DNA from 3 places in the Planococcus plakortidis genome. Region 3 is predicted to be linked to each of the others. Evidence: a T-box and tRNA genes for the amino acid it is inferred to sense, from the RefSeq annotation. Region 3 holds a T-box; the other regions hold tRNA genes.
The links. A T-box is a leader RNA that pairs with one kind of tRNA and senses whether it is charged. The one in region 3 lies ahead of pheS (phenylalanine--tRNA ligase subunit alpha), so its partner is inferred to be a tRNA-Phe.

Region 1 (9,391 bases), 320 kb from region 3:
GTATTTTCCATCGCTATTATTCAGTTAAACGCTGAAAAATCTAATAAACCTAAAGCTGGCGGAGAAACAATCTCGTCAGCTTTCTTCATTAAAGCAAGTTGCCGACTTACTTTAAGCTGATGCAAGAGGAGAATGATAGATAAATAAAACCACGTTTTTTTCATTTTTTCGTTGACAATTATTCTAAGGATATATTATGATAATACACGTCGCTCCAACAGATTAAGTTTTTTACAATAATAAAAAAGACTTGACTCTTTTACCAAGCGATGCTAAATTATAGAAGTTGCTCTCGAAGCAGCAGTCAGATTTGAACCTTGAAAACTGAACAGCAAAACGTCAACAATACAGCCGCGAGTGATCGCGGCAAACTTACTGATCAGCGTATGCAGATCAAGCAAATCGCGCGTCTTTCGAGGCGGCGATGCGCCAGCAACTATTGAGCAATCAATACTACTCTATAATGGAGAGTTTGATCCTGGCTCAGGACGAACGCTGGCGGCGTGCCTAATACATGCAAGTCGAGCGGAACCATTGGAGCTTGCTCCTTTGGTTTAGCGGCGGACGGGTGAGTAACACGTGGGCAACCTGCCCTGCAGATCGGGATAACTCCGGGAAACCGGTGCTAATACCGAATAGTTTGCGGCCTCTCATGAGGCTGTACGGAAAGACGGTTTCGGCTGTCACTGCAGGATGGGCCCGCGGCGCATTAGCTAGTTGGTGGGGTAACGGCCCACCAAGGCGACGATGCGTAGCCGACCTGAGAGGGTGATCGGCCACACTGGGACTGAGACACGGCCCAGACTCCTACGGGAGGCAGCAGTAGGGAATCTTCCGCAATGGACGAAAGTCTGACGGAGCAACGCCGCGTGAGTGAAGAAGGTTTTCGGATCGTAAAACTCTGTTGTGAGGGAAGAACAAGTACCAAGTAACTACTGGTACCTTGACGGTACCTCACCAGAAAGCCACGGCTAACTACGTGCCAGCAGCCGCGGTAATACGTAGGTGGCAAGCGTTGTCCGGAATTATTGGGCGTAAAGCGCGCGCAGGCGGTCCTTTAAGTCTGATGTGAAAGCCCACGGCTCAACCGTGGAGGGTCATTGGAAACTGGGGGACTTGAGTGCAGAAGAGGAAAGTGGAATTCCACGTGTAGCGGTGAAATGCGTAGAGATGTGGAGGAACACCAGTGGCGAAGGCGACTTTCTGGTCTGTAACTGACGCTGAGGCGCGAAAGCGTGGGGAGCAAACAGGATTAGATACCCTGGTAGTCCACGCCGTAAACGATGAGTGCTAAGTGTTAGGGGGTTTCCGCCCCTTAGTGCTGCAGCTAACGCATTAAGCACTCCGCCTGGGGAGTACGGCCGCAAGGCTGAAACTCAAAGGAATTGACGGGGGCCCGCACAAGCGGTGGAGCATGTGGTTTAATTCGAAGCAACGCGAAGAACCTTACCAGGTCTTGACATCCCGCTGACCGCCTTGGAGACAAGGCTTTCCCTTCGGGGACAGCGGTGACAGGTGGTGCATGGTTGTCGTCAGCTCGTGTCGTGAGATGTTGGGTTAAGTCCCGCAACGAGCGCAACCCTTGATCTTAGTTGCCAGCATTCAGTTGGGCACTCTAAGGTGACTGCCGGTGACAAACCGGAGGAAGGTGGGGATGACGTCAAATCATCATGCCCCTTATGACCTGGGCTACACACGTGCTACAATGGACGGTACAAAGGGCTGCGAACCCGCGAGGGGGAGCCAATCCCAGAAAACCGTTCTCAGTTCGGATTGCAGGCTGCAACTCGCCTGCATGAAGCCGGAATCGCTAGTAATCGCGGATCAGCATGCCGCGGTGAATACGTTCCCGGGCCTTGTACACACCGCCCGTCACACCACGAGAGTTTGTAACACCCGAAGTCGGTGGGGTAACCCTTATGGGAGCCAGCCGCCGAAGGTGGGACAGATGATTGGGGTGAAGTCGTAACAAGGTAGCCGTATCGGAAGGTGCGGCTGGATCACCTCCTTTCTAAGGATTTTATCGGAACCGAACTTCGTTCGGGTTGACGTTTTGCGTTCAGTTTTGAAGGTTCAGGAATCATCGGCAATGATTTGTGTTTCTTCTATAATATATATTCTCAAGAGGGCCTATAGCTCAGCTGGTTAGAGCGCACGCCTGATAAGCGTGAGGTCGGTGGTTCGAGTCCACTTAGGCCCACCATATTTCCTCTTAGGGGCCTTAGCTCAGCTGGGAGAGCGCCTGCCTTGCACGCAGGAGGTCAGCGGTTCGATCCCGCTAGGCTCCACCAATACTTGTTCTTTGAAAACTGGATAGATCGACATTGATTAAGAAACAAGCATCAAGTAGCGTGATCGCCTCAAGCGATCAACTTATTGTTTGACCATCAGTGGTTAAGTTAATAAGGGCGCACGGTGGATGCCTTGGCACTAGGAGCCGAAGAAGGACGGCACTAACACCGATATGCCTCGGGGAGCTGTAAGTGAGCTGTGATCCGGGGATTTCCGAATGGGGAAACCCACTGTTCGTAATGGAGCAGTATCCATGTGTGAATTCATAGCACATGAGAAGGCAGACTCAGGGAACTGAAACATCTAAGTACCTGAAGGAAGAGAAAGCAAATGCGATTCCCCAAGTAGCGGCGAGCGAAACGGGAACAGCCCAAACCAGAAGGCTTGCCTTCTGGGGTTGTAGGACACTCTATACGGAGTTACAAAGGAATGGATTAGGCGAAGCGACCTGGAACGGTCCGCGAGACAGGGTAAGAGCCCCGTAGCTGAAAGTGCATTCCCTCCAGAGTGGATCCTGAGTACGGCGGAACACGTGAAATTCCGTCGGAATCCGGGAGGACCATCTCCCAAGGCTAAATACTCCCTAGTGACCGATAGTGAACCAGTACCGTGAGGGAAAGGTGAAAAGCACCCCGGAAGGGGAGTGAAAGAGATCCTGAAACCGTGTGCCTACAAGTAGTTAGAGCCCGTTAATGGGTGATAGCGTGCCTTTTGTAGAATGAACCGGCGAGTTACGATTGCATGCAAGGTTAAGGTGAGAAGCCGGAGCCGCAGCGAAAGCGAGTCTGAACAGGGCGAATGAGTATGCAGTTGTAGACCCGAAACCAGGTGATCTACCCATGTCCAGGGTGAAGGTAAGGTAACACTTACTGGAGGCCCGAACCCACGCACGTTGAAAAGTGCGGGGATGAGGTGTGGGTAGCGGAGAAATTCCAATCGAACCTGGAGATAGCTGGTTCTCTCCGAAATAGCTTTAGGGCTAGCCTCAAGATAGAGAATCCTGGAGGTAGAGCACTGTTTGGACTAGGGGCCCATCCCGGGTTACCGAATTCAGACAAACTCCGAATGCCAGTGATTTATGCTTGGGAGTCAGACTGCGAGTGATAAGATCCGTAGTCAAGAGGGAAACAGCCCAGACCACCAGCTAAGGTCCCCAAATATCCGTTAAGTGGAAAAGGATGTGGCGTTGCTTAGACAACCAGGATGTTGGCTTAGAAGCAGCCATCATTTAAAGAGTGCGTAATAGCTCACTGGTCGAGTGACACTGCGCCGAAAATGTACCGGGGCTAAACGGATTACCGAAGCTGTGGATGGACATCTGAGATGTCCGTGGTAGGAGAGCGTTCTAAGGGCGGTGAAGTCAGACCGGAAGGACTGGTGGAGCGCTTAGAAGTGAGAATGCCGGTATGAGTAACGAAAGACGGGTGAGAATCCCGTCCACCGAATGCCTAAGGTTTCCTGAGGAAGGCTCGTCCGCTCAGGGTTAGTCGGGACCTAAGTCGAGGCCGATAGGCGTAGACGATGGACAACAGGTTGATATTCCTGTACCACCTCCCCGCCGTTTGAGTAATGGGGGGACGCAGAAGGATAGGGTGAGCGTGCCGTTGGTTGTGCACGTCCAAGTTGTGAGATGAGAAACGAGGCAAATCCCGTTTCTGTATACATCAAGCAGTGATGGCAAGAGGTTTAACCTCAGAGTCCCTGATTTCACACTGCCAAGAAAAGCCTCTAGCGAGGCGGGAGGTGCCCGTACCGCAAACCGACACAGGTAGGCGAGAAGAGAATTCTAAGGTGAGCGAGTGAACTCTCGTTAAGGAACTCGGCAAAATGACCCCGTAACTTCGGGAGAAGGGGTGCTCTGGTAGGGTGAATAGCCCGAGAGAGCCGCAGTGAATAGGCCCAGGCGACTGTTTAGCAAAAACACAGGTCTCTGCAAAACCGTAAGGTGACGTATAGGGGCTGACGCCTGCCCGGTGCTGGAAGGTTAAGGGGAGTGCTTAGCGCAAGCGAAGGTGCGAACCGAAGCCCCAGTAAACGGCGGCCGTAACTATAACGGTCCTAAGGTAGCGAAATTCCTTGTCGGGTAAGTTCCGACCCGCACGAAAGGCGTAACGATCTGGGCACTGTCTCAACGAGAGACTCGGTGAAATTATAGTACCTGTGAAGATGCAGGTTACCCGCGACAGGACGGAAAGACCCCGTGGAGCTTTACTGTAGCCTGATATTGAATTTTGGTGCAACTTGTACAGGATAGGTAGGAGCCAGAGAACCCGGAGCGCCAGCTTCGGGGGAGGCGTCGGTGGGATACTACCCTGGTTGTATTGAACTTCTAACCCACAAGCCTAAGCGGCTTGGGAGACAGTGTCAGGCGGGCAGTTTGACTGGGGCGGTCGCCTCCTAAAGAGTAACGGAGGCGCTCAAAGGTTCCCTCAGAATGGTTGGAAATCATTCGCAGAGTGTAAAGGCACAAGGGAGCTTGACTGCGAGACGGACAGGTCGAGCAGGGTCGAAAGACGGACTTAGTGATCCGGTGGTTCCGCATGGAAGGGCCATCGCTCAACGGATAAAAGCTACCCCGGGGATAACAGGCTTATCTCCCCCAAGAGTCCACATCGACGGGGAGGTTTGGCACCTCGATGTCGGCTCATCGCATCCTGGGGCTGTAGTCGGTCCCAAGGGTTGGGCTGTTCGCCCATTAAAGCGGTACGCGAGCTGGGTTCAGAACGTCGTGAGACAGTTCGGTCCCTATCCGTCGCGGGCGCAGGAAATTTGAGAGGAGCTGTCCTTAGTACGAGAGGACCGGGATGGACACACCGCTGGTGTACCAGTTGTTCTGCCAAGAGCATCGCTGGGTAGCTATGTGTGGCCGGGATAAGTGCTGAAAGCATCTAAGCACGAAGCCCCCCTCAAGATGAGATTTCCCATTGCGCAAGCAAGTAAGATCCCTCAAAGACGATGAGGTAGATAGGTTCGGGGTGGAAGCGTGGCGACACGTGCAGCTGACGAATACTAATCGATCGAGGACTTAACCAACAAACTGAAACGCGTTTCCAATGTCGATTTATCCAGTTTTGAAAGAATAAGATAATATTTTTTAAAATAATACTTGAAAAAATCGGTATTATTGATATAATAAATCTTGTCTTTCAAATTAATACAGTCTAGTGATGATGGCAAAGAGGCCACACCCGTCCCCATCCCGAACACGGAAGTTAAGCTCTTTTGCGCCGATGGTAGTTGGGGGTTTCCCCCTGTGAGAGTAGGACGTCGCTAGGCTAGTTATTATTCCGAAGTAGCTCAGTGGTAGAGCACCGCACTGTTAATGCGATGGTCGTAGGTTCGAATCCTACCTTCGGAGCCAATTATGGAGAGCTGTCCGAGTGGCCGAAGGAGCATGATTGGAAATCATGTAGGCGGGCAACCGTCTCAAGGGTTCGAATCCCTTGCTCTCCGCCAGTATCTCAAGCTCAAAATTATGGCCCCTTGGTCAAGCGGTTAAGACACCGCCCTTTCACGGCGGTAACACGGGTTCGAATCCCGTAGGGGTCACCATTCATGGAGGATTAGCTCAGCTGGGAGAGCATCTGCCTTACAAGCAGAGGGTCGGCGGTTCGATCCCGTCATCCTCCACCATTTCTTTTATACATATAATCAATATAGAAGGAAACTTTAAGATTATCGCGGGGTGGAGCAGTTCGGTAGCTCGTTGGGCTCATAACCCAAAGGTCGCAGGTTCAAATCCTGCCCCCGCAACCAAATGGTCCCGTGGTGTAGCGGTTAACATGCCTGCCTGTCACGCAGGAGATCGCCGGTTCGATCCCGGTCGGGACCGCCATTTTTTAAATAATATGGGTCAGTAGCTCAGTTGGTAGAGCATTAGATTGAAGCTCTAAGTGTCGGCGGTTCGATTCCGTCCTGACCCACCATATTTTTTCTCCATGCCGGAGTAGCTCAACTGGTAGAGCAACTGACTTGTAATCAGTAGGTTGAGGGTTCAAGTCCTTTCTCCGGCACCATTCGGTGGGGTAGCGAAGTGGCTAAACGCGGCGGACTGTAAATCCGCTCCTTCGGGTTCGGCAGTTCGAATCTGCCCCCACCACCAGTTTTTAGGGGCATAGTTTAAAGGTAGAACAGAGGTCTCCAAAACCTCCGGTGTGGGTTCGATTCCTACTGCCCCTGCCAATTTACTTGAATATTAAGATGGCGGTCGTGGCGAAGTGGTTAACGCACCGGATTGTGATTCCGGCATTCGGGGGTTCAATTCCCCTCGTCCGCCCCTTGCTTTTCATCAAATTTCAAATTCAATGTACTAATAACGTGGCGGTCGTGGCGAAGTGGTTAACGCACCGGATTGTGATTCCGGCATTCGGGGGTTCAATTCCCCTCGTCCGCCCCAGTATTATTGGGGTATAGCCAAGCGGTAAGGCAACGGGTTTTGATCCCGTCATGCCCTGGTTCGAATCCAGGTACCCCAGCTTTTGCGGAAGTAGTTCAGTGGTAGAACGCCACCTTGCCAAGGTGGAGGTCGCGGGTTCGACCCCCGTCTTCCGCTCCATTATATCTAGGCGGCATAGCCAAGCGGTAAGGCATGGGTCTGCAACACCCTTACCACCGGTTCGAGTCCGGTTGCCGCCTCCAAAATATTTTGCCGGCGTGGCGGAATTGGCAGACGCGCGGGACTCAAAATCCCGTTCCTTCACGGGAGTGTCGGTTCGACCCCGACCGCCGGTATCATGCTCATCACTCTGCCAAGTGATGAAGAAAAACCCTGACTCTTATGTCAGGTTTTTTTTCTTTGGATAATTTAATAAAATTATTAGAATTGAGTTGGTGAAAGTTTTTTTAAAAAAAACAAAAAACCCCTTGCAAAGTAATCGATTTATTAATATAATAATTAATGTTCCTAAAGCAGTACTAGATGCTGCTGGATCTTACTTTGCCGGCGTGGCGGAATTGGCAGACGCGCGGGACTCAAAATCCCGTTCCTTCACGGGAGTGTCGGTTCGACCCCGACCGCCGGTATCATATTCATCACTCTGCCAAGTGATGTAAACTGTAAAGCCCTGACTTAGTCAGGGTTTTTTTTGTGCCTTAAAGTATGTAGTTTTCGAAATGCGTAATAGTTGCTATTGATCGTTCAATAAATTTATTTTTGTGTATTATATTTATTTCATGAATAGGGAAGCATATAAAATACTTATTATGGATGTGAAGTGATATTTTCTTCTTTATCTTGAGGAGAAGTAAATCTGATGGAATGGACAGATGTGCTAGATAAGGGATGTAGACTCTAGGGACGGGTCTATTCCTTAGAAATTTGAGAAAGGGAAAGGGGCAGCTTTCATTGGAAGTTGTCTTTTTCTATTTTTTGGCACTTGTTTGACGAAAAGAAAGGAAGTCTATACGGTGCGTGTTATAATAATCAAAATCATGATCTTGCAGGGGTGAGAGTATGACTGAAGAACGCTGGTTTGATGAAGAGATTATGGATATTCTTGATAAACAAGCCGTACGTTTAGGAGAAGGTTTGAGACAGGACGAAGCAATCCATAGGCTTGAAGTATGGGGGCATAATGAATTGCCTGAAGGAAAACGTGAGCCTGCCATTATAAAATTCCTTAAGCATTTCCACGATGTTTTGATTTATGTTCTGCTGGCAGCAGCAATTATTACAGTCGTTCTCGGACATTATATTGATACGATAGTCATTCTGGCTGTTGTGGTCATCAATGCAGCAATCGGTTATATTCAACAGAATAAGGCGGAAAAAGCGTTGGATAGTATCCGTGATATGTTGTCAATTAAGGCAGCAGTTCTGCGATCTGGCAAACGGATTGAAATCCTGGCGACTGAACTTGTGCCAGGAGATCTTGTTTACTTGAGGGCTGGCGATAAAGTGCCGGCAGATATGCGTCTTGCAGAGGAGGCGAATTTGCTGGTGGAAGAATCGTCTTTGACGGGCGAGTCGGAAGCTGTCGAAAAACAGACAGATAAGCTTCCAGCAGACACAGTACTCGGTGATCGCACTAATATGGTGTTTGCGGGAACATCTATCGCGTCAGGTTCAGGTATTGGTATTGTTACAGCTACAGGAGGATCTACTGAACTTGGGAAAATCAGCAGTGCGATGGAGTCTGTTGAGAAATTACAGACTCCTTTGTTGAAACAGACGGCTCAATTCGGGAAACGTATTTCGATGATTATTGTGCTATGCGCGATCGGTATGTTCTTTATCGGTTACTCGTTCCATGACTATGCTACAGCTGAATTATTGCTAGCAATTATCGGATTGACTGTGGCTGCGATTCCAGAAGGTTTGCCGGCGGTCCTATCGATTATTTTAGCGCTAGGGGTCCAGACCATGGCAGGCAAAAACGCCATAGTCCGGAATTTGCCATCAGTTGAAACTTTAGGGGCAGTAACAGTCATTTGTTCGGACAAGACAGGCACATTAACGAAAAATGAAATGACGGCAACTTCTGTGATTCTGTCAGACGGGGAAATCCAAGCTAGCGGTGTTGGCTACTCGCCTGAAGGGACATTGAAACTAAATGGCAAAAAGGTTTATTTAACGGATCATCCAAGATTAATGAAGTTTTTGTCCTGTGTCAAAACGGTCAATGATGCACATTTATTAAAAGATGCTAAAGGAAACTGGGCAGTCAGTGGAGGGGCTACAGAAGGATGCTTGCTGACACTTGTTGAAAAGGCTGATCAGAGTGTTGAAAAGTTGCCTGTGCTTTCGAAAATCCCATTCGATTCCTCCTATAAGTACATGGCGGCATTAGTTGAAGAACAGGGAAGTAAATGGATTTACGTTAAAGGGGCTCCTGAAAAGCTATTGAAGATGGTTCCAGAGAAAGAACATGTTGAATGGGAGGCGAAGATTGCCGAACATGCAAAACGCGGTGAACGGCTCCTGGGGGCGGCTGTAAAACAGGTGGATTATCATATTGATGAAATTGGGCACGAAGATATGGAGAGCGGTTTTGAATTTTTGGGGCTTGCAGGCATTATTGATCCGCCCAGGGAAGAAGTGATAGAGTCGATTGCACAATGTAAACAGGCAGGGATCCGCGTAAAAATGATTACAGGAGAC
Region 2 (9,391 bases), 130 kb from region 3:
GATGAGATTTCCCATTGCGCAAGCAAGTAAGATCCCTCAAAGACGATGAGGTAGATAGGTTCGGGGTGGAAGCGTGGCGACACGTGCAGCTGACGAATACTAATCGATCGAGGACTTAACCAACAAACTGAAACGCACGTTTCCCACAATGTCGATTTATCCAGTTTTGAAAGAACAAGATTTTTTGCCTGTGAGCAAAAAAAGACTTGTAAAACTCACCAGAGTTGGTATAATAAAACTTGTCTTTCAAAAACCTTATAGTCCAGTGATGATGGCAAAGAGGCCACACCCGTTCCCATCCCGAACACGGAAGTTAAGCTCTTTTGCGCCGATGGTAGTTGGGGGTCTCCCCCTGTGAGAGTAGGACGTCGCTGGGCATACATATGGAGGATTAGCTCAGCTGGGAGAGCATCTGCCTTACAAGCAGAGGGTCGGCGGTTCGATCCCGTCATCCTCCACCATTTTACTCTATGCCGGAGTAGCTCAACTGGTAGAGCAACTGACTTGTAATCAGTAGGTTGAGGGTTCAAGTCCTTTCTCCGGCACCACTCATATTTGAGCCATTAGCTCAGTTGGTAGAGCATCTGACTTTTAATCAGAGGGTCGAAGGTTCGAATCCTTCATGGCTCACCATTTCAATTTTATAATTGCCACGCGGGTGTGGCGGAACTGGCAGACGCACTAGACTTAGGATCTAGCGCCTTCGGGCGTGGGGGTTCGACTCCCTTCACCCGCACCAAGCGGAAGTAGTTCAGTGGTAGAACGCCACCTTGCCAAGGTGGAGGTCGCGGGTTCGACCCCCGTCTTCCGCTCCAATTTTTTATCTGTCCATTGCCCCGCCGGGGTGGCGGAACTGGCAGACGCACAGGACTTAAAATCCTGCGGTAGGTGACTACCGTACCGGTTCGATTCCGGTCCTCGGCACCAACTGTTTTATAAAATTTTATATTATGCGCCCGTAGCTCAATTGGATAGAGTACTTGACTACGAATCAAGCGGTTAGAGGTTCGAGTCCTCTCGGGCGCGCCATATTTTTGTCATCATCCTATTTAGTCGGGAAGTAGCTCAGCTTGGTAGAGCACTTGGTTTGGGACCAAGGGGTCGCAGGTTCGAATCCTGTCTTCCCGACCACTTTATGGGGCCTTAGCTCAGCTGGGAGAGCGCCTGCCTTGCACGCAGGAGGTCAGCGGTTCGATCCCGCTAGGCTCCACCAACTTATACAACATAAAGATCCTGGCGGCGTAGCTCAGCTGGCTAGAGCGTACGGTTCATACCCGTAAGGTCGGGGGTTCGATCCCCTCTGCCGCCACTTTTTTAGGACCTTTAGCTCAGTTGGTTAGAGCAGACGGCTCATAACCGTCCGGTCGCAGGTTCGAGTCCTGCAAGGTCCACCATTTAATGTTTATCACGGAGGAATACCCAAGTTTGGCTGAAGGGATCGGTCTTTAAAACCGACAGGGGAGTCAAATCCCGCGGGGGTTCGAATCCCTCTTCCTCCTCCATTATTAAAAATGAGTGGACAATTTTTCTTCAATATTATTATCGCGGGGTGGAGCAGTTCGGTAGCTCGTTGGGCTCATAACCCAAAGGTCGCAGGTTCAAATCCTGCCCCCGCAACCAAATGGTCCCGTGGTGTAGCGGTTAACATGCCTGCCTGTCACGCAGGAGATCGCCGGTTCGATCCCGGTCGGGACCGCCATTTTATAAATAATATGGGTCAGTAGCTCAGTTGGTAGAGCATTAGATTGAAGCTCTAAGTGTCGGCGGTTCGATTCCGTCCTGACCCACCATATTGCGGGTGTAGTTTAGTGGTAAAACCTCAGCCTTCCAAGCTGATGATGAGGGTTCGATTCCCTTCACCCGCTCCAAATGGGCCTATAGCTCAGCTGGTTAGAGCGCACGCCTGATAAGCGTGAGGTCGGTGGTTCGAGTCCACTTAGGCCCACCATTTTTCCGAAGTAGCTCAGTGGTAGAGCACCGCACTGTTAATGCGATGGTCGTAGGTTCGAGTCCTACCTTCGGAGCCATACTGGGGAAGTACTCAAGTGGCTGAAGAGGCGCCCCTGCTAAGGGTGTAGGTCGGTAACACCGGCGCGAGGGTTCAAATCCCTCCTTCTCCGCCAGTATTTGGCCCCTTGGTCAAGCGGTTAAGACACCGCCCTTTCACGGCGGTAACACGGGTTCGAATCCCGTAGGGGTCATATTAGAAAAGCGTCATGCATTCATATGCATGGCGCTTTTTTCTTTCTCTATTTTTTGTTCACTATGTGACGTGAAACTATGTATTGCCATTCCTACTATTACCATGGTTAAACCAATTAATGCTATTGAAGAAGGGAATGCAATGCTTAGTAGAAAAAATTCACCAATTAATGCAAATATGACTTCCAAAGATTGTGTAGCTTCCACTGCGGCAAGTTTTGACATGTTATTTCTGACCATATCGGTTGCCATAAAAAATAGAACAGTCGCTATTACTCCTGAACTGATGGCAACAATCAAAGATTGATAAGTTTGAGCGTTAGAAGGCAATCCAGTTGTTAAAAAGCCATAAATAGAAAGAATCAACCAAAGAGGCAGACTGGCAATTGTCATTCCAAGAACCCGTTGATATGCATCTAGCCGATCTTCACAAACTTCCATCATTTTTCTATTGCCAAGTGGATAAGCGAAAGCTGCAATTAAAACGGGCACTAACCCAAGCAATAATGTGAAAGTAGTGACATTAGTAAGGTGATCAAGCTGAAGAAGTGCTATTCCTGCTAGGATGATAGTTGAAAATAACAAGGCTTTAATCGGTATGTGTTGTCTGTGCATGACAGTTTGGCCGGATATATGTATTTTGAGGAAAAAAAGAGGAGCCAGTAAAGTTCCAGCGATGATTGTAAATTGCCAAGTTCCAGCTATTAGCCATCCTGGGGAGTATGCTGCTGCAAAACACAAGGGAGCGTAAAAAAGACCGAATCCTATGAAGCTCCACAATAACCATTTCACCTTATGTTTTTTCATTTCATGGAGGAGCGGAAGTAAATTACCCCTAAGTACGACAATTAATAGGAGGAAAGGGATCATAAACAGATAGCGCAAGGACGCACTCCAAACCCAATGCCCTCCTTGAGCTTCCATTAAAGCATTAATAATAAATGTGACTGCAAAAAACATTGCTCCTGCAAGTCCAAATAAAATTGGTTTCATAAGAAAACCCCTTTAACATATATTATATACAATATATCGCAATTAAGATGTTTTCACCATTCTTATTTCAAATTAGACTTCCTATAACTATCCCTATAATAAAAAGCTGATGGCCCCAATTGCCATCAGCTTTTAGATATTAAGATAAAAAATAATCTACTAGTAGACCTATTGCCAGCAGGAAGGTGAACAATGTATTCGTGATTCCCGTGTCTTTCATAGCAGGCATTACTTGTAGTGGTTCTGTGTAGCGCTTAAAAGTCATAATTACTTTCAAGGGCTTAATAACACTCAGTAACACCAATAAAGCCCAAGGTGTAACAATACCGAGCAATACCAATGAGATAATCCAAGCATAAGATAAGATAAAGAACCACATAAAAATGGTAACTGCAGCCGGTCTGCCAGTCAATATAGCCAAAGTACGCCGTCCGCTTTTTTTATCTCCATCCATGTCTCGGATATTATTGGCCATCATAATGGCTGCTACGAGCAAAGTGCTAGGGACAGCCAACATAATAGCGGTAGAGGTAATGGTTTCTGTTTGGATATAAAAAGCGACGATTACAATAAGGAAGCCCATAAACAATCCAGAAAACAATTCACCTAATGGCGTGTAAGCAATAGGGTATGGGCCTCCGGTATAAAAGTAACCGACTAACATGCCAATGCCCCCGACTGCCAATAGCCACCAACTGGTAGAAGCTGCAATATAGAGCCCGAGTATCGCAGAGATGGCATAAAGCAGGAATGCTAGTACTAAAACGGTTTTAGGCGAAACACCATTTCGGACGATAGCGCCTCCGATGCCGACAGATTCTTTAGTATCGAGTCCTCTCGCGTAATCATAGTACTCATTAAACATATTGGTTGCTGCTTGAATCAGCAAGCTCGCAATCAGCATGGCCAGGAACAGCGCCCAGTCTAAAGCCGTATAATGGATTGCGATCATTGTCCCCAGAAATACAGGGGCAAAAGATGCCGTTAAAGTATGGGGACGTGTGAGTTGCCACCAGACGCGCCACCCACTGTCGGCTTGTATGGAATGTGTCATTTCTATCTCTCCTATTCATTTCTTTCCAACCTACATTGTACTCCAAAACGTAGAGATTTACAGCATATGTTGTGCTGAAATCCAGAGAAAGGGGTATGATAGAAGATAGAGATTAAAATGTATCGCAGCAAATTGACGCTGCAGTAAACGGAGGTAATCCGGTGAATTCACAACCGTATTCATCAACTGAACAAATGGAAGCGAACCGCTTTAGCGGGTACCGTTTCTATACAGAAACCATTGAAGTATCAACCATGTCCGCTTTGGCATTTTTTGAAGCGGGGCAGGAACAATACGAAGGCAAGAGGATGTTTTGGCAGAACCGCGAGAAATCCTTTACGATGGTCGGCCTTGGACATGCTTATGTGCTGACCGCTGATGATTATAAAGGACGTTTCAGCAGCATCCAGAAGGATTGGAAAGCTTTAAGTGCCCAATTGGTAAATGAAGAAACAGCAGTGCAACCAGTGTTATTTGGCGGTTTTTCATTTGATCCTTTGAACAATCAGCCGAGCGGGTGGCGTAATTTCCCTCAGGCTTATTTTGCTGTGCCGACGTTTCAGCTTATTATTAAAGGTGAACAAGCGTATGTCAGCGTTCATTTGATCACTAAGCAGCCAAATAGTTTTATGGATTTTGAAGCGTTACGGAAAGAACGCGACCGGCTGATTCACGGTGCGCAAGTTTCAGAACCAAAGGCGTATCAAAAACCCACAGTTTCGAACAAGAAGGAACTGAAAAAAGAAGAATATATGCGGTCCATTGAAAAGGTGACAGATGTAATCCGTGCAGGGGAAGTTGAAAAAGTGGTTATCGCAAGAGCGCTGGAGCTTGGTTTTAAAGAAGCTTTAGCACCGGCCTCAGCTCTTTACCAGGCAGCTAATGAACAACCAGAAAGCTTTTTGTTTGGCCTTGAAGCCGGCAAACAATTCTTCTTCGGGGCGACTCCAGAGCGCCTTGTGAAAGTGGAACAGCAAAAGGCATTGTCTACATGTTTAGCAGGCTCTACACCCCGCGGCCAATCGGTTGAACAGGATGAAGCATTGGGGCAAGCCTTATTGGATGATTCGAAAAACCGTTCTGAGCATCATTATGTTGTACAGATGATCGGCAATGTATTCCAGGAACATTGTTCGAGTCCGCGCATTCCGCAAAATCCTAAATTGATGAAAATTCGGGATATACAGCATTTGTATACGCCCGTTGAAGGCGAGCTGAAAAATGGGAGCTCACTATTGGATCTAGTCGAAGCGCTGCATCCGACGCCGGCACTTGGCGGTGAGCCGAAACAGCAGGCATTGAGTTTAATTCGCTCGTATGAACCATTAAATAGAGGGTATTATGCGGCGCCAATCGGTTGGATTGATGCAAAAGGCGATGGCGAATTTGCCGTAGCGATTCGTTCGGCTTTACTTGACGGGGATAAAGCCTATTTATTCGCGGGCGGCGGCATTGTGGCGGATTCTACTCCACAAGCTGAATATGATGAAACATGGGTGAAGTTCCGCCCGATGCTTCGTGTATTGGGAGGAAATTTGCATGACGAATCGTGAGTTTTTAACTGAATATGTTTCGACGTTTACCCATTCGCTGATGCACGCAGGGGTAAAAAAAGCAGTCATCAGTCCAGGTTCCCGTTCGACGCCTCTTGCTTACGCTTTTATGAAACAAGAGGGGATAAAGACGTATCGTCAAATAGACGAACGTTCGGCTGGGTTTTACGCGCTTGGCTTGGCAAAAGCTTCAAACAGCCCAGTTGTTTTGATTTGTACATCAGGGACTGCGGCAGCCAATTATTTCCCAGCGATTGTAGAAGCCTATTATGCGCGTGTGCCGCTTCTCGTAATTACAGCGGATCGCCCGCACGAGCTTCGTGAAGTTGGGGCTCCGCAAGCGATCAATCAGATCAATTTGTTCGGCTCCCATGTCAAGTGGTCAGCTGATCTGCCCTTGCCCGAACAAGGCAACCGGTTGGACTTTTTAAAGCGTCATTTGGGGCGTGCAGCAGCCATGGCTGAAAGTGCACCCAAGGGTCCAGTGCATTTGAATGTGCCGTTCCGTGAACCGTTGGGCATCGATTTCGAACAGCCTTATGAAAGCGACAGAGAACTATACCGTTTTGAAAGCGGCCAGCAGCTGACCGATGAAGCTGCGGGATTTTTGCGAGAAGTATTCAGCCATCCTCGCGGCTTGTTGATTGCTGGGGAAAATACTGCTCAGATTTCATCGGAGCAATGGGAATTTATCCGCCGTCTCGGTTGGCCGGTGCTTGCCGATCCGCTGTCGAATTTGCGGTCGAATGTACCGGATGATCTTATGGATGTTATTGTTGATTCATATGATGCTTTGTTGAAAAATGAAAAATTCGCTGACAGTGTAGCGCCGGATGTGGTCGTTCGAATCGGGCCGCAGCCGGTTTCCAAGCCGCTTAGCCAGTTTTTGGCGAAAAACAAGCCTGCGAGATACGTCGTCATCGACGAAAGCCCGTTGTTCAGGGATCCGCAATCCGCCGTTACGCACCATGTCCAACAGCATAGTTCTGTCCTATGGGAGTTGAGCTTGGAAGTGAAAGCTTCAAAGCACTACTTGGAGCAATGGATCAAAGCGGGAGAATTGGTGCGGCAGTCCATGTCCGCACATTGCCAGCAAGAGTTGGATGAAGGCGTGTTGGCAAAAGCCTTTTTCGATGAACTCGATGGTTGTGATTTAACCGTCAGCAGCAGCATGCCGATCCGGGATGCGGATACCTATTTCCAGTCGACGCAGAGGGATGTGCGGATTTATGCCAACAGGGGTGCGAATGGGATCGACGGGGTGGTATCGACGGCTTTCGGGATCCAGGCAGCGAACCAACGGCCCGGGTATTTGTTGATCGGCGATTTGGCTTTGCTGCATGATATGAATGGCTTGCTTGCGTCTAAATTACAAGCTGCAGAGCTGACGATTGTCGTCATGAATAATGATGGCGGCGGGATATTCTCCTATTTGCCGCAGTCGAAAGAAGAGCGCTATTACGAGGAACTATTTGGTACCCCGACCGGGATCCAATTCAAAGCGGCTGCTGACATGTACGATGCGGAATACTTCTCTGCAAAGACTGTGGACGAATTGCAGTCGGTGCTTAGAACACCGAAAGAAAAACCGGTACGCATCATCGAAGTGGAAACAAACCGTTCGAACAACGTAACGGTTCACCGCAAATTGTGGAGCCGCCTGGATGAGGGGCTAAACACATGGAATTGATGGCAAATGGAGTTCGCTACCATGTTAAAGTGGCGGGAGGTGAAGACCTTCCTGTCCTGGTCTTGCTCCATGGTTTTACGGGCAGCACGGCTACATGGAAAACAGTCATTGAAAACTGGCGCGACCACCGGATTGTGGCGATTGACTTGATTGGGCACGGCCAAACAGAAAGCCCGACAGATGAAAGCCGTTATACGATGGAGCGGCAACTGGATGACCTTGACTTCATTTTTGAGGAGATGAAGTTAGAGAACTTCACTTTGCTCGGTTATTCGATGGGCGGGCGTACGGCGCTTGCGTATGCTTGTGAATTTCCAGACCGTGTTGACCAGCTTATTTTGGAAAGTGCTTCCCCCGGTTTGAAAACCGAAGCTGCAAGGGAAGAGCGGCGAGAGCGGGATACCCAGTTGGCCTTTAACATTCTTGAAGGCGGCATAGAACAATTTGTTGGGAAATGGGAAAATATCCCGTTGTTCGACAGCCAGAAATCCTTGCCGGAATTTGTACGCAAGCAAGTGAAGCAAGAGCGGCTCGCACAATCTGCAGTAGGCTTGGCAAACAGCTTAAAGGGCATGGGCACAGGTTCACAGCAATCGTATTGGAATTGTCTGCCGGAATTGAAGATACCGGTTTTACTGATCACCGGTGAGTTGGATCCGAAGTTTTGCGCCATCGCGCGTGAGATGCAGGAGCTCTTGCCGAACGCAGAACACTGCATCATTTCAGCGGGACATGCGATTCATGTGGAAAAACCGGCTGAATTTGCTACAATGGTTATGGAACGAATAAATGGAATCAATGAGGAGGACTAGTATGTCAACACGTCAATGGGTTACAGAACTTACATATGAAGACATTAAATACGAAACATATAATGGGATTGCAAAAATCACCATTAACCGTCCGGAAGTGCGCAATGCGTTCCGCCCGAAAACGGTCCATGAATTGATCGACGCATTTTCACGCGCGCGCGACAATTCGGACGTCGGCGTCATCGTTTTGACAGGTGAAGGCGAAAAAGCATTCTGTTCAGGTGGAGACCAATCTGTCCGTGGACACGGCGGCTATGTCGGAGAAGATGAAATTCCACGCCTTAACGTCCTGGACTTGCAGCGCTTGATCCGCGTTATTCCGAAACCGGTTGTGGCAATGGTTGCTGGATACGCAATTGGTGGCGGACACGTCCTTCACGTTGTTTGCGATTTGACGATTGCTGCAGACAACGCGCGCTTCGGCCAAACTGGACCGCGTGTCGGTTCATTTGATGCAGGCTACGGCTCAGGCTATTTGGCACGCATTATCGGACATAAAAAAGCGCGCGAAATCTGGTACCTGTGCCGTCAATACGATGCACAGGAAGCACTTGATATGGGTCTTGTGAACACAGTTGTGCCTTACGAGCAATTGGAAGACGAAACCGTTAAATGGTGCGAAGAAATGCTTGAAATGAGCCCGACTGCACTGCGTTTTGTCAAAGCGGCAATGAATGCGGACACAGATGGCCTTGCTGGTCTTCAGCAAATGGCTGGCGACGCGACATTGCTTTATTACACAACGGATGAAGCGAAAGAAGGCCGCGATGCATTTAAAGAAAAACGCAAACCGGACTTTGGCCAATTCCCGCGTTTCCCGTGATCGTATGAATTTGAAAGAGCTGTCTTCTTCGGAGGCAGCTTTTTTTCAATCGATTAACTGTAAAAGAAAGGATTTTGAAAAATGGCTTATCCAAATTGGTTGTCGCAGCGCGCTTATTTGACGGGAAATCAATTGGCTTTATCGTTCGGCGAGAATGAATGGACTTTTGCAGAAGTGAACAAGATCGCACTCGATTATGCCGGGAAGCTGGCACATTTCGGCATCACGGAGCATTCACGTGTCGCTTTGCTCGCTAAATCGAAT
Region 3 (9,391 bases):
GAACGCTTCAAGGAAATGCCGTAAAATGCGGCTCGCGCGGATCGTTGACGAGACTTCCATCAATTCTACCGGACTCAAAGAGCCACCAATTTGTGCGCGTTTCGCATGGGGGCGGATATCGGAAATGCCGCCCATGGGCACATTATTCTTGACGCGCAATAATTGCGCTGCTTCGTCCATTTCCTCGAGCAAGCGGTTCACTTCCGCGATGTCAGTGGACGGCAGCAATTCTTTCACTAACCCTTTTCCAAGTGATGAGGTGCAGAATGCCGCCACTTCTTCGCGGATTTTATAGAATTCGAGAGTTCGTAATGCGCGCTCTGCGATCATATAAACTCCTCCTTTATCGTTTCAAGAAATCTCTTAACTTCTCAAGCGGCCATGTATTGACCACATTGTCTTTTTTCAGCCATGCTTTCTGTGCGTGGCGGACGCCTGTTGCCATGACGTCCAATCCTTCGATTGAGTGGGCATCGGTATTGATGGCGACCGGGACGCCTTTTTCCTGTGCCATGACGAGCCATTCGACTGCGAGGTCGAGGCGATATGGGCTCGCGTTCAACTCGACGATTTTGCCGTATTCCTTGGCCCAGTCGAGGATCTGCTCGACATCGGGGTTGTAGCCATCGCGTTTCCCGACGATACGGCCGGTCGGATGCGCGATCATATGGACGTACGGGTTCTTCATCGCCGTCAAGATACGCGCCATGATCTGTTCTTGCGGTTGCTGGAAACTTGAATGGATGCTCGCGATGACAAAATCCAGTTTTGCGAGCACTTCGTCATCAAAATCCAAACTGCCATCCGGCAAGATGTCCATTTCCGTACCGGACAATACTTCGATGCCCTCATGGCGTTTATTCGCTTCGCGTATTTTCCCGTTTTGTTCAATCAAGCGCTCAGGCGTCAAGCCGTTCGCGACTTTCAGGTATTGCGAATGATCGGTGATGACCATGTATTCGTATCCTTCCCCGCGGCACGCGTCAATCATTTCATCGATGGAATGCGCCCCGTCCGACCAGGTCGTGTGCATATGCAAATCACCGCGGATATCATCAACTGTGACAAGGTGTGGCAATTCATCGATGCGGTCGATTTCGCGGCCATCCTCACGTACGGTCGGCGGGATGAACGACAAATCGAAATGGGCAAAGAATGCTTCTTCCGATTCGAACGTCAAGACAGAACCGTCTTCCTGCTCCACCCCGTACTCGCTGATTTTCTCTTTTTTCGCCTTGGCCAGTTGGCGCATCCTTACATTATGGTCTTTCGAGCCGGTGAAATGATGCAGCGCCGTCGCGAATTCTTCAGGTGCGACCAGCCGGAAATCGACATCGATCGGCTCGACCACTTCCACCGCTACAGACACTTTCGTATCTCCTGAAGCGATGGTTTCCTTTACAGGGAGGCCGGCGAGCAGCTGCTCTTTCACTTTCGCCGGTTCATCGGTCGCCACGATGAAATCGAGGTCTTTGCTCGTCTCTTTCGTGCGGCGGAAGCTTCCGGCAACTGAAAATTCCGCGACATCGGAAATCGTCGTCAACAGGTTTTCGATGAAAGCGACGGTTTCTTCCGTTTTCCAGATGGGGTGTCGGCCCGGATCGGTTTCAAAGTTTTCCAGTTCGAGCAGGATTTTCTCCTCTGATTTCTTGCCGAATCCCGGAAGCGCCTGGACGCGCCCGTCGATGCATGCCTGCTTCAAGGATTCCATCGAATCCACGCCGAGTTCTTTGTAAAGCTTGGCGATTTTCTTGCCGCCAAGCCCTTGCAGCTTGAGCATCGGTACAAGCCCTTTCGGCACTTCTTCCTGGAGTTCTTCGAGGACAGACGATTTGCCGTCGTTGAGCAATTCCGTTATGACATCGCCCGTCCCTTTGCCAATGCCTTTCAGCTTCGTGACATCATCAATCTCATCTAAGCTGCGCTGGTCGAGTTCGAGTGCTTGGGCAGCTTTGCGGAAAGCCGATACTTTAAACGGGTTGTCCCCCTTTAATTCCATATATAACGCAATATTTTCCAATGTGCGGATAATGATTTTTTTATTCATGCGAAACAAACCTCCCTAATCGGTTCATAAAAAAACTTCCCTCGTAAGAGAGAAGTTCCTACTACATATAAATATACCACCATTCCTTCACTTTCTCAGAGAAATAAGGCGTGTGCTCCAGGATGGTCCGTGCGATCCCGGAGTTTTCGATCTGATTTTGAATCCCGTCGATCGGCAAGAGCGCAAATACATACAAGCCGATGAACAACAGGATGTGCGCTTCGATGAGCCCGAGGATCCCACCAAAAATCCGGCTCAGGAATCCGAGCACCGGTATGTATTTAATGAAATCGAACATGGAAGCGATCAGCGTCAGCAAAAATTTCACAACAAAGAAAATAAGTGCAAATGCCAAGAGCTGGTAAAAGGTTTCGTCCAGGTTCAATTGTTCGACGGCAATCGCAAAGCGCGATGTTTCGTCGACCGTCGGGTATGGAACCCATAACACAAAGTTTTCTGCTAGCGGTTTATAGTACGTATAGGCGACAATGAGGGCGACGATGAAACCGACCATGTGCAAGAACTGCAGCACAAGCCCTCTCTTGAAGCCGACCAGGATCCCGGCCAGAAGCAATACCAATAAGATTAAATCAAGCATATCCGTCAGCCCTTCAAGTTATTCAATTCAATTTCCATTTGTTCTAGCTGCTCTTTCAGTTTAAGATATTCATGTGTCGCATTTACCGCGGTCAATACGGCTAGTTTCGCCTGGTCAAGCGATGGATTGGCGGCGTTGATCTCCCGCATCTTGCTGTCGACCATGGAAGCGACAAGCCGCATATGGCCGGATGTCTCAGTACCGAGCATCTTGTAGGTATGGCCATATATATCAACGACAGTGCGAATTTTATGCTGCTCCTGCAATGCGCGTTCCCCCTTTGGAATTCTATAGACCATCATAACACGAACACGAGCCGATTGTGAATCATAAGAAAGGGGACTCCCTATGACCAATAGCGTCCTGAAACTGCCTGAAGAAGCCTTGAAACGGTTAATGGACCATTACCGTAATAAGGAAATAAAAACCAAAAATCCCCACGCCCGCTTTGCCGCTAAGCTGCCGGATGCGATGATTACCGTCTACTCATCCGGAAAAGTCATGTTCCAAGGCGCTGGCGCCGAACGCGAATCCGCTAAATGGGGTGCCGCCAACAGCAGCAAGGAAAAAACAGCCAAGACAAAAGGCGATGAGCTTCCTCCTGATTTCGCCAAACGCTCCGTGCTCGGTTCCGATGAAACGGGCACGGGCGATTTTTTCGGCCCGATCACGGTCGCCGCATGTTACGTCCCTGCACAGCAAGTCGAACTCGCCAAAGAGCTTGGCGTCAAGGATTCCAAGCAATTGACGGATGACTATATGCGGAAAATCGCCCCTGACTTAAAAGCGGCATTTCCCCATAGTGTGCTGACCTTGAATAACGAGAAATACAATCAAGTGCAGGCGCAGGGCTGGTCGCAAGGAAAGATCAAGGCCTTGCTCCATAACCAGGCCTTGAAGCATGTGCTGCGGAAAATAGCGCCGGAAAAACCCGAAGCGATCCTGATCGACCAATTCGCAGAGCGCGGCATTTACTATCGACATATCGCCCATGAGGCGGAGATCATCCGCGAGAATGTGCTGTTTTCCACGAAAGCGGAAAATCTCCATGTATCGGTTGCCTGCGCATCGATCATCGCACGGGTCGCTTTCTTAGAGGAAATGGACCGGCTCAGCACGATTGCCGGTGTCACCTTGCCAAAAGGCGCCGGGGCGATCGTTGACGAAGCCGCCGCGAAGATCCTGCTGTCGCGCGGGGAAGTGTTCCTGAAAAACATCACGAAAGCCCATTTTGCCAACACGAAGAAAGCGCAAGTTTTGGCAGCAAAGAAAAAACGCACATAAAAACAGTCTTGGGCTCGCGATGAGCCCAAGACTGTTTTTGGTTTTTAGCGGAGTTCCGCTCCTGATTCCGTGAGCGCTTTGATGATTTTCTCATGCACTGCGTTCACTTCGTCATCGGTCAATGTTTTCTCCGGATCGAAATACTTTAGCGAGAATGCCAAGGATTTCTTGCCTTGTTCCATCCGGTCACCTTCGTATAAATCGAAGACGCGGACATCTTTCAAAAGCTTGCCGCCCGCTTTGCGGATGACACCTTCAATCGTCTGTGCTTCCACGATATTCGACAGGACCAGAGCTACGTCGCGTGAAATCGTCGGATAACGGGACACTTGTGTATAGACAAGCGCTTCCGTTTCGCGCGTCAGCAAAGTCGCCAAGTTCAATTCCACGGCAATCGTTTCTTTCAAATCACGCTTTTTCTGCTCGGACGGGTGCAATGCGCCGATGACGCCGATGCGCTTGCCATCAAGCAGGATAAAAGCGGTTCTGCCTGGATGCAAGCCGTCCATTTCGCCGCGTTCAAACGTTAATTCAAGGCCCAGCTTTCCAGCCAACCCTTCCACGATGCCTTTTGCCACGAAAAAGTCGACGGCTTTCTTTTCGCCTTGCCAACTGTGATCGACCCACAACCCGGTCATGACGATCGCCAAATGTTCTTGCTCGTCAAGCAGTTCCTCCTGCCCTTTCAAGAACACCGACCCCGTTTCATACAAAGCAGCCGAATCGATGCGGCGTGCCGTATTGTACGAAAGCGATTCGAGCAAATGAGGCAACAGGCTTTGGCGCAAAATGCTGCGCTCTTCGCTCATCGGCATCAAAAGCCGCGTCGTTTCCGTCGGCTCCAGCGCAAATTGCGTCGCTGCCGCTTCCGAAGTCAAGGAATAAGTCGTTGCTTGAAGTAGCCCAGCACCTTCAAGGAAGTGGCGCGCGATGCGGCGTTTCGCCTGGTAAGGGCTCAATCCGCCCGGTGTGGCATCGGTGCGCGGCAAAGTTGCCGGAATCTCGTCGTAGCCGTAAAGGCGTGCGATTTCTTCCACGACGTCTTCTTCGATCTGGATGTCTTGACGGCGCGTAGGCACTTCGATGATCAATTGGTTGTTCACCGCTTCCGTCTTGAACTTCAGGCGGCTGAGGATGTCGAGCATGTCCTCGAGGCGGATCTTCATGCCAAGGCGGCTATTGATGAAATCCGGTGAAACTTTGACGATGCGCTCTTGCTTATCGAGCTGGTCGAAGATGAGCGATCCAGCCAGCACTTCACCATCAGCCAGTTCAGCCAATAATTGTGCGGCACGTTCCGCGGCCGGGATAACGCGGTTCGGGTCGACGCCTTTTTCGTAGCGTGAACTCGCATCGCTTCTCAGGTTATGGTCTTTCGATGTACGGCGGATCGAATCGGAAGCAAAATAAGCGGACTCGATGACGACCGTTGTCGTTTCGTCGCTCACTTCTGAATTCGCGCCGCCCATGACTCCTGCCAGCGCGACAGGATCCGTGCCATTGGTGATGACCAATTGATGAGCAGACAATGTGCGCTCTGTGTCATCGAGCGTCGTGATCTTTTCGCCCTCTTTGGCCTGGCGCACGGTGATGTTACCGGAACCAAGGGAATCATAGTCGAACGCATGGAGCGGCTGGCCGTATTCCATCAAAATATAGTTCGTCACGTCAACGACATTATTATGCGGGCGCACACCCGCTGCCATCAAGCGCTGCTGCAGCCATAGCGGGGATTCCTTCACTTCGACGTTGCGCACGACTTTCGCGACATAGAGAGGGTTCGCATCTGGCGCATCCACTTCAAGCGACAGCATGCTTTCCGCGCGCTCTGCCGCTTCGGCATAGCTGATTTCCGGTAAGCTAACGTCTTCTTCCAAAATCGCGCCGACTTCATATGCGACACCGAGCATGCTCATCGCATCCGCACGGTTCGGCGTGAGGCCAAGTTCCAAGACCGTATCGTCCAAGTCCAGATACGGCAGCACATCTGTGCCAGGCTCCGCTTTTTCAGGCAAGACATAAATGCCTTCCGCATAGCTTTTTGGCACCAATTTCGTTTCGATGCCAAGCTCCTGCAATGAGCAGATCATGCCGTTTGACACTTCCCCGCGCAGCTTCGCTTTTTTGATCTTCATGCCACCCGGAAGTTTCGCGCCAGGACGTGCCACGATGACCGACTGGCCCCGCGCGATGTTCGGTGCACCGCAGATGATCTGGTCGATTTCCCCGCCGCCGACGTCCACTTGGCAGATCGACAGTTTATCGGCTTCCGGATGCTTCACGCAATCCGTCACATAACCGACGACCAAATTCGCTAATCCTTCCGAACGGTCGATTACCGCGTCGACTTCGATACCTGCGCGCGTGATTTTCTCCCCGAGTTCCGCAGGGGGCAAATCTTGTGTATTTACGTATTCTTTCAACCATTTTGTCGATACTAACATGAATGTTCCTCCTTAAAGTTCCGTCCGTTGAAATTGCGTCAAGAAACGCACGTCGTTCGTGTAGAAATGGCGGATGTCCTCGATGCCGTATTTCAGCATCGCAATGCGCTCCGGCCCCATGCCGAATGCGAATCCTGTCAGGCGCTTCGAATCATAGCCGGCCATTTCCAGAACGTTCGGATGCACCATGCCGGCGCCGAGAATTTCGATCCAGCCGGTCTTTTTGCAGACATTGCAGCCGTCGCCGCCGCATTTAAAACAAGAGATGTCCATTTCAACAGAAGGCTCCGTGAACGGGAAGAAGCTTGGGCGCAAGCGTATTTCACGGTCTTCGCCGAACATCTTCTTGGCGAAGACGGACAAGGTCCCTTTCAAATCGCTCATGCGGATATCCTCGCCGACTACGAGCCCTTCGATTTGCGTGAATTGATGCGAATGCGTCGCGTCATCGTTATCGCGGCGATACACTTTGCCCGGGCAGATGATCTTGATCGGCTCTCCGCCTTTCGCTTCCATCGTGCGTGCCTGCACCGGTGAAGTGTGTGTGCGCAGCAAAATGTCTTCCGTTATATAGAAGGAATCCTGCATATCGCGTGCCGGATGGCCTTTTGGCAAATTGAGCGCTTCGAAATTATAATAATCCTTTTCGACTTCCGGGCCTTCCGCGATCTCGTAACCCATCGACAGGAACAGGTCTTCAATCTCCTCGACGACGCGCGTCAATGGATGCGGGTTGCCCGTTTTCGCTGGACGCCCTGGCAAGGAAATATCGATCGTTTCGCTTTGAAGCTTTTCATTGATTGCTTGTTCTTCCAACAGTGTCATGCGCGCATCGAGTGATTCTGTCACTTCCGCACGCACTTCATTTGCGAGCGCACCCATTTTCGGTCGTTCTTCTGCCGGCAATTTCCCCATGCCTTTCAAGACATCGGTGATCGGCCCTTTTTTCCCTAAATATGCGACGCGCACGTCCGTCAATTCCTTGACTGTTTGCGCTGCCTGGATTTTCTCCAAGGCTTCATTTTTCAATTCCTGCAATCTTGCTTCCATTTTCTCTCCTCCTTGAACATAAAAAAGCCCCGCCCCCAAAAAGGGACGAGGCATTGATTCGCGGTACCACCCTAGTTATCGCACGCATGCGATCACTTCATTGAATAACGGCTCATCACCGGCCAGACTTTACGGCACGCGGCCGGTCCCCGTCTAGCAGCTCGCGGGGTGAACTTCCGGAGTTCCTGCATATCCGCGCTTTCAGTCGAGGGCGGACTTCCTTGGATGCAGGGAACTACGTACTTTTCCCGGTCAACGCTTGTTTATTTCTCTTCTATTATAATGAACTTCCGCCGGTTAATCAAACACCAGTTTTGGGAACGAGGCTATACAATAGAATTCCAGTTGCTACGGCTACGTTCAATGATTCTGCCGGGCCGTAAAGCGGCACCATGAGGTTCTGGTCGGTCTGCTCGAGCAGTTGCGGCTCGACGCCGCTTCCTTCGTTGCCGACGATGAGCGCAAACCGCTCTTTCGACTCCGCCTCATACATTGGCACCGATTGGTATAGCGCCGTGCCATAAACCGGGACGTCTCGGCTCTTCAAGCGTTCGACCCAGTCGAATAAATCGCCTTTGACGATCGGTACCTGGAAATGGGCGCCTTGCGCCGAGCGCACCGTTTTCGGATTATAGGCATCTGCTGAACCTTTGCCGAGAACGACTGCGTCGATTCCGGCAGCTGCCGCGGTGCGGATCATCGTGCCGACATTGCCCGGGTCCTGTACCGCGTCGATCAACAGCAGCGTCTGCCATTGTGCCTGAATAGATTCATCGTACTCTGGCTGTGCGCAATGCGCGAAAATGCCTTGCGTATGTTCGGTTTCCGCAATTTCTTTGGCAATCTGTGCCGTCACCACATAAAGCGTGAGGCCTTCGATGTCCCAAGCATCCGGAATATCCGTACCTTCGCGGACGATCAAGCCTTTGATGCCGTCTTTCTCATTCAACGCCTCTTCCGTCAAATGAAAGCCTTCGATGAGAAATTCCCCGAATTTATCGCGCTCTTTACGGGTTGTGCTCAGTTTCTTCCAATGTTTGACGAGCGAGTTCTGCAATGATTCAATTCGTTTCATAATGCGTTCACCACTTTTTCAAAGAATAGCTTCAGTATAGCATAGGCCCGATTTACGCAGTGAAGAAATCAAAGCCGAGCGCTGTCAAAATGCCGAACGCGAGCGTCCAGGCCCCGATGCTGATGACCATCCAGACGGTCGTATTGCGTTTTGTCGCACCCAAAGTCATGCCGATGAACGCCGCGATATGCGTGCCGATCAAGATTGGCCCTAAAAGCGAGAGCCCCGGTAGCCCGTATTTATTCCAGATGCGCACCGCGCGTTCATTTTTCTTCGACGGCTCTTTGCCTTTCGCTTCCCGGCGCTTATCGTACCAGATGCGGAATTTATCGAAGCCGACAATGAGCAGCAACACCGTCAGCATATTGCCAACGAATGCGGTGATCATGACCCACGCCGGCGACAAGCCCCATACGATGCCGAGCGGGATGACGAGCGCGATTTCAAACCACGGAATCGCCGCCCCGAGGAATATTAATGCGTATTCATAAATCATTCAGCCGCCCCCTTGAGATGCCTGCGCATCTCCACATAGTAAATCAAGTTCTGGCCGAATGCGACCGCGAGGATCCCCCAGACGATCAACAGTTTTGGAATCGGCGCCAGCATGACGATGAGCGCCAAAAACGGCAGTGACCACGTGATGAATGTATAGACTTTCTGCACGGCCTTTCTCGTGATGAAGGTCATTCCTTCATCTTGTTCCATATACTCAGGGGGGCGGATCGAGAACGCCGGTATTTTTCTTTCTGGATTTTTTCGGTTGTACGACTGCAGAGCGATCAAATAGATCGTGATCAAAACTAAATACGCGATCAGTGCTATGAATAGCAAGAACCCTTCCACCGCTTGCGCTTCGATGCTCAAACTCGAATCAGTCTTCGAGACATTGA

Region 1: it has a tRNA-Phe gene. The T-box ahead of pheS (phenylalanine--tRNA ligase subunit alpha) is inferred to sense a tRNA for this amino acid. The anticodon was not compared.
Region 2: it has a tRNA-Phe gene. The T-box ahead of pheS (phenylalanine--tRNA ligase subunit alpha) is inferred to sense a tRNA for this amino acid. The anticodon was not compared.

The regions. Positions count from the first base shown of each region.
Region 1 covers NZ_CP016539.2:1,043,063-1,052,453, forward strand. The annotation lists gene BBI15_RS05235 (nucleotidyltransferase-like protein) at 1-35, shown strand, start outside; rRNA gene BBI15_RS05240 (16S ribosomal RNA) at 461-2,011, shown strand; tRNA gene BBI15_RS05245 (tRNA-Ile) at 2,127-2,203, shown strand; tRNA gene BBI15_RS05250 (tRNA-Ala) at 2,216-2,291, shown strand; rRNA gene BBI15_RS05255 (23S ribosomal RNA) at 2,393-5,325, shown strand; rRNA gene rrf (5S ribosomal RNA) at 5,453-5,568, shown strand; tRNA gene BBI15_RS05265 (tRNA-Asn) at 5,579-5,653, shown strand; tRNA gene BBI15_RS05270 (tRNA-Ser) at 5,659-5,748, shown strand; tRNA gene BBI15_RS05275 (tRNA-Glu) at 5,770-5,844, shown strand; tRNA gene BBI15_RS05280 (tRNA-Val) at 5,850-5,925, shown strand; tRNA gene BBI15_RS05285 (tRNA-Met) at 5,972-6,048, shown strand; tRNA gene BBI15_RS05290 (tRNA-Asp) at 6,052-6,127, shown strand; tRNA gene BBI15_RS05295 (tRNA-Phe) at 6,143-6,218, shown strand; tRNA gene BBI15_RS05300 (tRNA-Thr) at 6,233-6,308, shown strand; tRNA gene BBI15_RS05305 (tRNA-Tyr) at 6,312-6,394, shown strand; tRNA gene BBI15_RS05310 (tRNA-Trp) at 6,401-6,474, shown strand; tRNA gene BBI15_RS05315 (tRNA-His) at 6,496-6,568, shown strand; tRNA gene BBI15_RS05320 (tRNA-His) at 6,613-6,688, shown strand; tRNA gene BBI15_RS05325 (tRNA-Gln) at 6,696-6,767, shown strand; tRNA gene BBI15_RS05330 (tRNA-Gly) at 6,773-6,847, shown strand; tRNA gene BBI15_RS05335 (tRNA-Cys) at 6,857-6,930, shown strand; tRNA gene BBI15_RS05340 (tRNA-Leu) at 6,940-7,023, shown strand; tRNA gene BBI15_RS05345 (tRNA-Leu) at 7,231-7,314, shown strand; gene BBI15_RS05350 (cation-transporting P-type ATPase) at 7,745-9,391, shown strand, end outside.
Region 2 covers NZ_CP016539.2:1,239,812-1,249,202, forward strand. The annotation lists rRNA gene BBI15_RS06265 (23S ribosomal RNA) at 1-123, shown strand, start outside; rRNA gene rrf (5S ribosomal RNA) at 262-377, shown strand; tRNA gene BBI15_RS06275 (tRNA-Val) at 386-461, shown strand; tRNA gene BBI15_RS06280 (tRNA-Thr) at 473-548, shown strand; tRNA gene BBI15_RS06285 (tRNA-Lys) at 558-633, shown strand; tRNA gene BBI15_RS06290 (tRNA-Leu) at 655-739, shown strand; tRNA gene BBI15_RS06295 (tRNA-Gly) at 741-815, shown strand; tRNA gene BBI15_RS06300 (tRNA-Leu) at 839-927, shown strand; tRNA gene BBI15_RS06305 (tRNA-Arg) at 953-1,029, shown strand; tRNA gene BBI15_RS06310 (tRNA-Pro) at 1,055-1,131, shown strand; tRNA gene BBI15_RS06315 (tRNA-Ala) at 1,138-1,213, shown strand; tRNA gene BBI15_RS06320 (tRNA-Met) at 1,236-1,309, shown strand; tRNA gene BBI15_RS06325 (tRNA-Ile) at 1,318-1,394, shown strand; tRNA gene BBI15_RS06330 (tRNA-Met) at 1,544-1,620, shown strand; tRNA gene BBI15_RS06335 (tRNA-Asp) at 1,624-1,699, shown strand; tRNA gene BBI15_RS06340 (tRNA-Phe) at 1,715-1,790, shown strand; tRNA gene BBI15_RS06345 (tRNA-Gly) at 1,795-1,868, shown strand; tRNA gene BBI15_RS06350 (tRNA-Ile) at 1,872-1,948, shown strand; tRNA gene BBI15_RS06355 (tRNA-Asn) at 1,953-2,027, shown strand; tRNA gene BBI15_RS06360 (tRNA-Ser) at 2,032-2,123, shown strand; tRNA gene BBI15_RS06365 (tRNA-Glu) at 2,130-2,201, shown strand; gene BBI15_RS06370 (DMT family transporter) at 2,215-3,195, opposite strand; gene BBI15_RS06375 (1,4-dihydroxy-2-naphthoate polyprenyltransferase) at 3,335-4,249, opposite strand; gene BBI15_RS06380 (isochorismate synthase) at 4,411-5,802, shown strand; gene menD (2-succinyl-5-enolpyruvyl-6-hydroxy-3-cyclohexene-1-carboxylic-acid synthase) at 5,789-7,492, shown strand; gene menH (2-succinyl-6-hydroxy-2,4-cyclohexadiene-1-carboxylate synthase) at 7,483-8,304, shown strand; gene menB (1,4-dihydroxy-2-naphthoyl-CoA synthase) at 8,306-9,127, shown strand; gene BBI15_RS06400 (o-succinylbenzoate--CoA ligase) at 9,209-9,391, shown strand, end outside.
Region 3 covers NZ_CP016539.2:1,365,734-1,375,124, reverse strand. The annotation lists gene BBI15_RS07005 (endonuclease MutS2) at 1-330, opposite strand, end outside; gene polX (DNA polymerase/3'-5' exonuclease PolX) at 344-2,047, opposite strand; gene BBI15_RS06995 (CvpA family protein) at 2,109-2,645, opposite strand; gene zapA (cell division protein ZapA) at 2,651-2,911, opposite strand; gene rnhC (ribonuclease HIII) at 2,994-3,929, shown strand; gene pheT (phenylalanine--tRNA ligase subunit beta) at 3,974-6,373, opposite strand; gene pheS (phenylalanine--tRNA ligase subunit alpha) at 6,386-7,423, opposite strand; T-box leader at 7,462-7,688, opposite strand; gene BBI15_RS06970 (TrmH family RNA methyltransferase) at 7,725-8,498, opposite strand; gene BBI15_RS06965 (small multi-drug export protein) at 8,551-8,994, opposite strand; gene BBI15_RS06960 (hypothetical protein) at 8,991-9,391, opposite strand, start outside.